DNA from 3 places in the Bacillus sp. FSL K6-6540 genome. Region 3 is predicted to be linked to each of the others. Evidence: riboswitches for the same ligand, from Rfam matches in the RefSeq annotation. Region 3 holds a riboswitch; each other region holds the start of a gene.
The links. A riboswitch is a leader RNA that binds a small molecule or an ion and turns the genes downstream of it on or off. The one in region 3 is predicted to bind ZMP and ZTP.

Region 1 (3,272 bases), 170 kb from region 3:
CGTTTCCTCCACCACTTGAACGACCTCTTCCCAAGTTACCGTCGGCGCCTCTCCGGTCGTACCGTTGATGATCAATCCTTGAATGTCATGGGATAACAAATTCTCCAAATAACGATGATAAGACGGAACATCCAATGCGTATTCATGTGAAAAGGGAGTGACCACCGGAACATAAATACCTCTCAAATCTTGCGGACTCAACATGATCTTTCCTCCATTTCATGAATTGTGGCTTTACTTTACCATGGGAATCGGGATCGGTGTTATCTATAATAATAGATAGTTATTATCAATATTATTGATGAGGAGAGAGCGATGGAACTGATCTATCTGCAAACCTTCAGGGAGGTTGCTGTTCGAAAGAGCTTTACTAAAGCTGCTGACGAATTGGGTTATGCACAATCCAGCGTTACCACCCAGATTCAGAAGCTGGAGAAGGAATACGGCGTCAAGCTGTTTGAACGGTATGGCAGAGGCCTGCGCCTGACGAAGTCAGGGGAGGAGCTGTTCAAGTATGCTGTCCAAATGCTGGATCTGTTCCAGCAGTCTAAGGAAAAGCTGACGAAACAAGGCGGGGGCATCTTATCGATTGGAACGATCGATTCGCTTGCCGCATATTTTCTTCCATCCGTCCTTCATCGGCTAAGACAGGAGCATGAAGATCTTGCCATCCGCTTGCAAACGGATCGTGAAGATAGCATCGTCAGTAAGGTAAGAGAGGGCGAGTACGATCTCGGGCTTATTCTGGAGAACAAACCGGAAGACACTTCATTGAATTGGATCCCGATCCGGGAAGAGCCCCTCCATCTGATTGCCCATCCGGATCATCCGCTTCTCAGGTTGCCCGTCATCGAGCTGGAGCATCTGGCTGATTACGAATGGATTATGACCGAGGATACTTGCAATTACCGGATCATGTTGGAAAAAGTGCTGCGCGCCAGCGGAGCTCCCGTCCGTATTGGTTTGGAATTGGGCAACCCCGAGGCAATCAAAAGATATATCATGTCCGGCACCGGCATCTCACTATTGCCGAGAATGGTAGCAGAGGAGGAAATCAAGAGGGGAGAGCTGGCGATTCTTCCCTTTCAACACCCAGACATTCGACTGGACATCCAGATTGTCGTTCATCCTAAGAAATGGCTGTCACACTCGCTTCAGGATATGATCGAAATGTTGAAGTCTAAATCCTAAGGACGCAGGCTGATATTGCATTTAACGAAAAGATTCAGTATCATTTATGTAACAATGTATAGGTTTATGTGTGACTGGCGTAGCATGGGGAACCATGAGGGAGCACATGAATGACAACGGCCGTACGCCTGGGCAGAGGTAAGGGAGTTTATTTCCCTTACCTCTTTATTATTTTCTTGGGCTTCTATCGTCTCTGAAACTATGAAAAGGGGATAAAACAACGATGTTCAAAACGAAAAAAATATTGCTGCTGGGATCCGGAGAACTAGGGAAAGAAGTCGTAATTGAAGCACAACGATTGGGTGTCCAAACCGTAGCCGTCGATCGTTATGCCGATGCTCCTGCCATGCACGTTGCCGATCACAGCCATGTGATCGATATGCTGGACGGAGAGAAGCTGCGCGCTATTATTGAGTTGGAAAAGCCGGACCTGATCGTTCCGGAGATTGAAGCGCTGGCTACTGCGGAGCTGGTGAAGCTGGAGGATGAGGGGTTTCGGGTGATTCCTACCGCCAGAGCCGCAAAGCTTACGATGGACCGTGAGGGGATCCGCCGGTTGGCATCAGAGGAGTTGGGACTGCCGACTGCGGACTATCGATTTGCCGATACCTATGAGGAATTCAAGCAGTCTGTCCTGGACATGGGTTTTCCGTGCGTGATCAAACCGCTGATGAGCTCCTCCGGCAAAGGTCAAAGCGTGTGCCGTTCGGAAGGGGATATCGAGTCCTGCTGGAACATCGCCATGGAAGGCGGCCGCGTGCAGAACGGAAGGGTGATCATTGAGGAATTCATTTCATTCCAGTCGGAAATCACGCTTCTGACCGTCCGCTCCGTCAATGGAACAAGCTTCTGTGCGCCGATCGGGCATATTCAGGAAAGCGGAGATTATATCGAATCGTGGCAGCCGCACGATATGTCTGAAGCGCAAATCGAGGAAGCTAAATATATTGCGCGGAAGATTACCGACGAGCTTGGCGGATACGGCTTGTTCGGCGTTGAATTATTTTTGGCCCAGGATAAGGTGTACTTCAGCGAGGTATCCCCGCGTCCGCATGATACTGGGCTGGTTACGCTGGTCACGCAAAATCTATCCGAATTTGCGCTTCATGTCCGTGCCATTCTCGGGTTTCCGATACCAGAGATCGAATTGATCACGCCGGGAGCCAGCCGCCCCCTGAAAGCCGGCCGAGAGCTGGAAGACTATACGATTACAGGCGCCGATCAAGCGCTGGCCGTTCCGAATACGCAGCTTCGCATGTTCGGCAAACCGGTAACCAAGGTCGGAAGACGAGTAGCAGTCGCGCTGTCAACCGCCGGCGATGTCGAAGAAGCGCGGTCACGTGCGAAGCTGGCCTTGGATAAGCTTGCCGTCGAAGAGGCATAAACATCGGAATTCCATAGGGATATCACATGTCATCATGTTGAAAAGGCCAACCGAAATGACCGGTTGGCCTTTTCAGTTATAGAGAAATCAGGGATCCAAATCGGGTACAGACTCTTCTAATGACGAGTACTTGCTTTTAGTTTTGATTTCGGGAATAAATAGGGAGAAATTTATGTTCTTTCATGATAAGATACACAAGAATACAAACGACCCTCACCCATTATAATGTTTCCATTCGATGCGATAAGCGCTGTTTGAAGCATAATATTTCAAATAAATCTCTAGAGGAACGTTTATTGACGGCATAGGAGAATCTACATGAGAGACATGACGCAAGGAAGTCCGATCAAGCTGATTATCATGTTTACCATCCCGCTTTTGATCGGTAATATTTTTCAACAATTTTACAACATGGCGGACACCCTTATCGTGGGACGTACCATTGGCGTGAACGCACTTGCAGCCGTTGGCTCGACAGGCAGCATTTTGTTTTTTGTCATCGGCTTTGCCCAGGGATTGACGGCTGGCTTGTCTATCATAACGGCACAGCGTTTTGGAGCTAAGGATATCGCAGGCGTCCGCAAAAGCGTGGGAACGAGTGTATGGATCAGTCTGGTGTTCACGGTATTCCTCACTATCGTGAGCGTTATATTTACGAGACCCGTCCTCGTCATGATGAACACCCCTGCCGAAATTT
Region 2 (3,272 bases), 2.3 Mb from region 3:
CGAAGCGTGCCCGGAGCAGGGGCTTGGCGCAGCCGTCATGAACCGGCTGCTGAAGGCCGCGGGACATCACATCATCCACGTCAATGAAAATGCCGATTGAACGGTTTTAGCATGATTTCCCCCTTGTCCGCATATGGTGTACAAGACCATGGGACTTGGGGGAATGGGGATGTTGGAGGCGTCTGTCCAATCGGGACAGCTTGCGGCGATTCTGCTGATGGCGGTTGCACTCGGGCTAGACGCATTTTCGCTTGGCATCGGAGTCGGAATGAGAGGCGGCATGCGTTTAGGCCATATGCTGGGCATCAGCTTCATGATCGCCTTGTTTCACATGCTTATGCCGCTGGCGGGCTTGTTTGCCGGCCGCTATGTAGGCATGCTGCTGGGGCACGTCACAGGGTTTGCGGCCGGCGGGCTGCTCCTCCTGCTGGGCGGGCATATGCTGTACAATGCCTGGCGGGGCGGGGAAGGTCAGCGAATTCATCCTACCGCGTTCTTGGGCATGCTGCTGTTTTCGCTCAGCGTCAGCATCGACTCCTTCTCGGTAGGCGTCTCGCTCGGGATGTTCGTGGATGATGTGCTGCTGATCGTGATCTCCTTCGGCGTCGTGGGCGGTTTGCTGTCCATTCTCGGCCTGCTGCTCGGCCGTCAGGTGAGCAACAAGCTGGGAGAGTACGGCGAAATGCTGGGCGGACTGATTTTGATCATCTTTGGCGTGATGTTTATCTTTTGATGCAATATTTGTTACAATAATCCCAAAACAACCTACAACGGGGAGGTACGGGACCGTGAAAAATATATTGTTTGTCTGCACGGGGAATACGTGCCGCAGCCCAATGGCGGAAGGGATGCTGCGCAAGCTCGCCAATCAGCGGGGCATTCCGCTGGAAACGCAATCCGCCGGCGTCTCGGCCGTGGACGGCATGCCGGTATCCCGTCATGCGGAATCGATACTGCGGGACCAGGATATTCAAGATCGTTTGGTATCTAAGCCGCTGACCGCGAATCTGGTGGAATGGGCAGACCTGATTCTGACGCTGACCCAGTCGCATAAGCAGTATGCGATTCGGCAGTTCCCGCATGCCGCCGACAAGATGCACACGCTGAAGGAATTTGTGGAGGATGACCGGCGGGTGCTGGATGATCTGCGGGAGCAGGACAGCCTGTACGCAACGCTTGAGCTGGCCAGATCGCTGGGCCGCGATGTCAGCGACCGCGACCGGGAGCGTCTGATCGAGCTGCGCCAGCGCATTCCGAGCTTCGATATCTCCGATCCCTTCGGCGGCTCGCGGGAGGAATACGAGGCGACGGCGGCGGAGATTCGGACGGCGCTCTTCCGCCTGCTGGACAAGCTGGAAGCGGATCAGCATAAATAGGATCGGCTTCCACGGAAGCGAAGAGTGAATCCGGATCCGGGCTCAATCTGGCTAAAAAAGCCGCTTGCCTTTCGCAGGGTATTGCTTTAAGATGAAGGTGAAAAACATGAATCCGATGTAACTGGCGACGAAGTGGATGAAACCACGATGGAGCATCGGAATATACGGCCGGTCGCCTGGGCAAAGAGCATTTGGAGCACAATACGTGCGCCGACTGCTCTTTTTTCGTCTTTTGCTTGGAGTTTGGGTTATAATGAAACAAGCTAAAACGCAAAAGCGAACATTCGAGGGGGTTTTTCATAGATGAAAATTGCATTGGGTACCGATCATGCCGGCATTCGTCTGAAAGAGGAGATCGTGGAGGTCATTCGGGGTCTTGGACACGAGGTGGAGGATCTTGGCTGCGGCTGTACCGATTCCGTGGATTATCCCGATTACGCGCTTCCGGTGTGCGAGAAGGTGGTCTCGGGTGAAGCGGATCGGGGCATTCTGATCTGCGGAACGGGAATCGGCATGAGCATTGCCGCCAACAAGGTGCCGGGCATCCGCTGCGCGCTGACGCATGATGTATTTTCGGCCAAAGCCACGCGTGAGCATAATGACAGCAACGTGATTGCGCTGGGCGAGCGCGTCGTCGGCCCCGGGCTTGCTGCCGAGATCGTCAGCGCATGGCTGACAACGGATTTCAGCCAGGGCGAACGTCATGTCGGCCGCGTGAATAAGATCAAGGCCATCGAGGAGCGTTACCTGAAGAGCGAATCGCGATAGGTCAACGCGTAAAGCTGCTGCGGTTATTGCGTATGGAATGAAGCATCTTCTGTGAAAAAATCATCGGGAGGACTGTGACATGACGGATATCTCCAAGGTTTCCTTGAGCGAACAGACGGCGCGGATCGTCCGCGAACTGGCCGAAGCGGCAGCCTTAGGACCGGGCAAGGTGCTGGTCATCGGAGCCAGCACCAGTGAAGTGGTCGGACGCCGGATCGGCACAGGCGGCGCTCTTGAAACGGCGCAGCAGCTTCTTCAGGGCATTGCCGAGGTTCAAGCGGAATTCGGCTTCGCTGTAGCCTATCAATGCTGTGAGCATTTGAACCGGACGCTAGTCATGGAGCGGGGACTGCTCGAAGAGCTGCACCTGACGGAAGTGGCGGCTGTACCGATTCCGGGGGCGGGAGGCTCCATGGCCTCGGCGGCGTATCGGAGTATGAAGGAGCCCTGCCTTGCGGAATCCATTGAGGCTCATGCGGGTCTCGATATCGGCGAGACGCTGATCGGCATGCATTTGCGGAGAGTGGCGGTTCCGTTCAGGCCGAGCAAGCGTTATATCGGCGATGCGCGCGTAACGGCGGCTTACACCCGGCCGAAGCTGATCGGCGGAGAACGCGCCGTGTACCGGCTCGAGCAGCGGGATGATTCCACGCTATGCGATTGATTCGAATGAGAGCTCGCTTTAGTCATTAGGTAAACTTGTAGTCTTGACTTGGCAAGAGAAAATAACGATTGATTATGGGAGGATATGAACATGATGGAACATTTGCGGAAGAATGACCCGGCTGTATTGGAAGCGATGGATTTGGAACTGAAGCGTCAACGCAGCAACATTGAGCTGATTGCCTCCGAGAACATCGTCAGCGAAGCGGTTATGGAAGCCATGGGGACGGTGCTGACGAATAAATATGCGGAAGGCTACCCTGGCAAGCGCTATTACGGCGGCTGTGAGCGTGTGGATATCGTGGAGGATATCGCCCGTGACCGCGCGAAGGAATTGTTCGGTGCCGAGCATGCCAACGTTCAGCCGCACTCCGGCGCCCAAGCGAACATGGCGGTGTATTTGGCAGCGCTCAAGCCTGGAGACACCGTGCTCGGCATGAACCTGGCCCACGGCGGCCATTTGAC
Region 3 (3,272 bases):
AGAGAACCGCTTCCGCCTCTTCATACTCGCTTACCGCTTTGAGGAACCCTTCCTTCCGCTTGACTCCGACGGCTACGTCCTTTTCCGTCACCCCGATATAGGCAATTTGACGATGTCCCATCGACAGCACGTACCGGCCCATGTCATAACCTGCAGCATAATCGTTATAGATCATGCTGTGGACATGGTCATGCTGTTGTCCGAGCAGAATGACCGGAATGCCGATCTCTTGAATTGCGGCAAGATGGGTTTCCGTCACCTGCGTGGCGAACAGAATAATGCCTGATATTTTTTGTCTGGCGAGATCATACAGCGCTTCGATCTCCCTGGATAAATCCTGGCTTGCGTTGATGATCAGAAGCTGATATCCGTGTTTTCTTAATTCTTCGTCCATGCCGGCGACAGTCTGCGATGCGGAGAAGGAGTCCAGACGCGGCATAATGGTGCCGATCATGCTCGTTTTTTTCGCTTTCAGGCTTTGCGCAAAAGAATTCGGGATATAGCCGGTTTCCTGAATAACCTGCTCAATCTTGCGGCGTGTCGCATGACTGACGGATCCTCCGTTCAAGAAACGGGAGACCGTGCTTTTGGCAACTCCGGCTTTGTGGGCAATATCGGCGATCGTGTTTTTCATGCCAAGATCTCCGGAGCCGTTAGCAGCGCAGCGTCGAACGGATCATTCTCTGCAGCTACCTGTTGTCCCGCACAACAGGCCATGATTCGTATAAACATGAATCTCTCCCCTTCGTAATTCGCTTATTCCTAACTATACCATGACGTCCAGGGGTCCGTGAAATGCGAGCTCCAAGCCTAGCATTGCATCGTCCATATTTGCTTCTATGTTCCAGGCTCTGGCATGAAATGAAGGATTCGAAGGGATGATTCAGTGAGCGCAGTGCACCCTTACTTCACATGTTAATGGTCAAGTGCATTCCCTTTGCCTTAGACGGTTCGCTCGGCCGATTCGACGGTATGCTTCAGCAATGTCGCAATCGTCACGGGGCCGACGCCCGCCGGTACCGGCGTGATTGCGGATGCCGCCTTGGCGCAGGCTTCGTAATCGCAGTCCCCGATATTTCCTTTATTGTAACCGGCGTCCAACACGACGGCACCCGGCTTGATCCAGTCCCCTTGAATGAAATTAGGCTTGCCTACGGCCGCAACCACAATATCCGCTTGGGACACAATCTCCCCAAGGTTCTTCGTTCTCGAATGGCAGATCGTAACCGTGGCGTTGCGATTGAGCAGCATCATCGATACCGGCTTGCCCAGAATCGGACTGCGTCCGACCACCACCGCATGCTTCCCTTCGATCGGCAGGCTGTAATAGTCCATAATCGCGATAATCGCCGCCGGCGTACATGACGGGTAATCGGCGAAACCAAACGCATTTTGCGAGAACCCGAGCGTGGTTACTCCATCCACGTCTTTTTTAATGTCGATGGCATCAAAAGCCGCCCGCTCATCGATATGGTGCGGTACCGGGTGCTGAAGCAGAATACCGTGGACGTTCGGATCCTCGTTCAGTGCTTGAATCGCGGCGATCAGCTCCTCCGTCGTTGTCGATGTCTCCAGCACTACTTTCTTGGATATGATGCCAAGCCGCTCGCACGCATTTCCCTTCATCCGCACATAGGTCGCCGAAGCAGGATCATCGCCAACCAGAATCGTTGCCAGACAAGGGGTTACCCCTTGCTGTTTCAATTCTTGTACCTTCACCGCCAGCTTTGCCTTGATATCATCGGATACTTTTTTTCCATCCAAAATTACGGGTTCCTTACTCATGCTAATCCGCTCCTTCGCCATTGTATTAAAAAACATAAAGAGGCAAGGCGACTCGAACGTCTCCTTACCTCTTGCCCAGGCGTACGGCATATGATCCCATGTGCTCCCTCTTGGTAACCCAAGCTACGCCAGTAACACATGGATAACTTTTTTTAATATATCACGACTTTGGACTTCGCGCCACCGGCTATGCGGCTGCTCTTTAATCGTAAAGTTTTTGATTTATTCCATGAAATCACGTATGTTGCCGATGGTACAAGCATAGAATGTCTTAAGAACAATTCGCTCCAGGAGGCCTTGATGAGATATCCGGCGATCTTCAAAATGCTGCCCTTTATACTGCCGCTTGTGTTCGTGATTCCGGTCTTGACGATATGGCTGCAGAGGGACTTCAACCCCATATCCAGCCAAGACCTACAGCAGATTAAAACCGTCTTCACGGGCATCTTCCTTGAGGCACTTCCTTTTATTTTGCTTGGAGTGCTGCTGTCGTCCCTTCTGCAGCTGTTCGTACAAGAGCAATGGGTGCGGCGTCTCACGCCGAAGAATCCGGTGGTTGGCGTCCTGTTCGCTTCCATGCTCGGCATCCTGTTTCCCATCTGCGAATGCGGGATGATCCCGGTCGTTCGCAGGTTGATGCTGAAAGGTATGCCCGCCTATATCGCCGTCACCTTTATCCTCAGCGGTCCTATTCTGAATCCCATTGTATTCGCATCAACGATCATGGCCTTCCGTTCGCATCCCGAAGTGACGATCGGACGAATGGGACTGGCTTTTGCAGTCGCGGTGACGACGGGTTTGCTCGTCTATGTTTTTTCAAAAAGCAGCCCCCTGAAGCGTTCTCTTCAAGAGTTCGCCGAACAGGGCTCCAGCAAGGGGGAACGTTTGTTGCATGAGCATCCCAAAACCTGGAGAAGCATGTTTGTCCACGCCGGAGACGAGCTGATCGAGATGTGCAAATATTTAGTCCTGGGTGCTTTCCTGACGGCCTGCATCCAATCCTTCATTCCGAGGGAGGAGCTGCTGGCTCTGGGGAACGGTCCTGCCGCCTCCTATCTGTTCATGATGGGATTTGCCTTCATCCTGTCCCTCTGCTCAACTTCGGACGCCTTCGTGGCATCGGCATTCACGCACACCTTTACCGTCGGCCCGCTGGTTTCCTTCCTGGTTCTCGGCCCGATGCTGGATTTCAAAAGCCTGCTCATGCTGTCGGCTACCTTCAAGACCAAATTCGTGATCGGTTTAAGCCTGCTGGTGATTACGCTTGTCTTTATCGGCTCTGTAGCCGTGAACACGCTATTCGGCGGTTAGGTGTAGTAAACAAACTAGAGTGGCAATACACGAAAACGGTTGGAATAACGGCACCTTCAGGCTGTTATGCCTTCGGATATCCACTTGAGATTGGAGGTGTTCGGGACGTGAAGCCCAGTCTGAGCCTGCGAAGCCACTATATACTGCGATCGCTGCTTATCGCAGCTCTGGCCGCC

Region 1: it holds a riboswitch for ZMP and ZTP, as region 3 does, so the genes downstream of both, purT (phosphoribosylglycinamide formyltransferase 2) here and MHH82_RS19615 (bifunctional 5,10-methylenetetrahydrofolate dehydrogenase/5,10-methenyltetrahydrofolate cyclohydrolase) in region 3, are expected to answer to the same signal.
Region 2: it holds a riboswitch for ZMP and ZTP, as region 3 does, so the genes downstream of both, rpiB (ribose 5-phosphate isomerase B) here and MHH82_RS19615 (bifunctional 5,10-methylenetetrahydrofolate dehydrogenase/5,10-methenyltetrahydrofolate cyclohydrolase) in region 3, are expected to answer to the same signal.

The regions. Positions count from the first base shown of each region.
Region 1 covers NZ_JBBOXH010000001.1:4,298,758-4,302,029, reverse strand. Annotated here, with positions in the region: gene dapA (4-hydroxy-tetrahydrodipicolinate synthase) at 1-204, opposite strand, end outside; gene MHH82_RS18810 (LysR family transcriptional regulator) at 316-1,191, shown strand; ZMP/ZTP riboswitch at 1,252-1,332, shown strand; gene purT (phosphoribosylglycinamide formyltransferase 2) at 1,415-2,575, shown strand; gene MHH82_RS18800 (MATE family efflux transporter) at 2,894-3,272, shown strand, end outside.
Region 2 covers NZ_JBBOXH010000001.1:6,720,701-6,723,972, reverse strand. Annotated here, with positions in the region: gene MHH82_RS30365 (L-threonylcarbamoyladenylate synthase) at 1-100, shown strand, start outside; gene MHH82_RS30360 (manganese efflux pump MntP) at 170-733, shown strand; gene MHH82_RS30355 (low molecular weight protein arginine phosphatase) at 789-1,376, shown strand; ZMP/ZTP riboswitch at 1,484-1,565, shown strand; gene rpiB (ribose 5-phosphate isomerase B) at 1,680-2,144, shown strand; gene MHH82_RS30345 (TIGR01440 family protein) at 2,224-2,808, shown strand; gene glyA (serine hydroxymethyltransferase) at 2,899-3,272, shown strand, end outside.
Region 3 covers NZ_JBBOXH010000001.1:4,467,642-4,470,913, forward strand. Annotated here, with positions in the region: gene MHH82_RS19610 (LacI family DNA-binding transcriptional regulator) at 1-634, opposite strand, end outside; gene MHH82_RS19615 (bifunctional 5,10-methylenetetrahydrofolate dehydrogenase/5,10-methenyltetrahydrofolate cyclohydrolase) at 943-1,785, opposite strand; ZMP/ZTP riboswitch at 1,852-1,931, opposite strand; gene MHH82_RS19620 (permease) at 2,086-3,096, shown strand; gene MHH82_RS19625 (TIGR03943 family putative permease subunit) at 3,204-3,272, shown strand, end outside.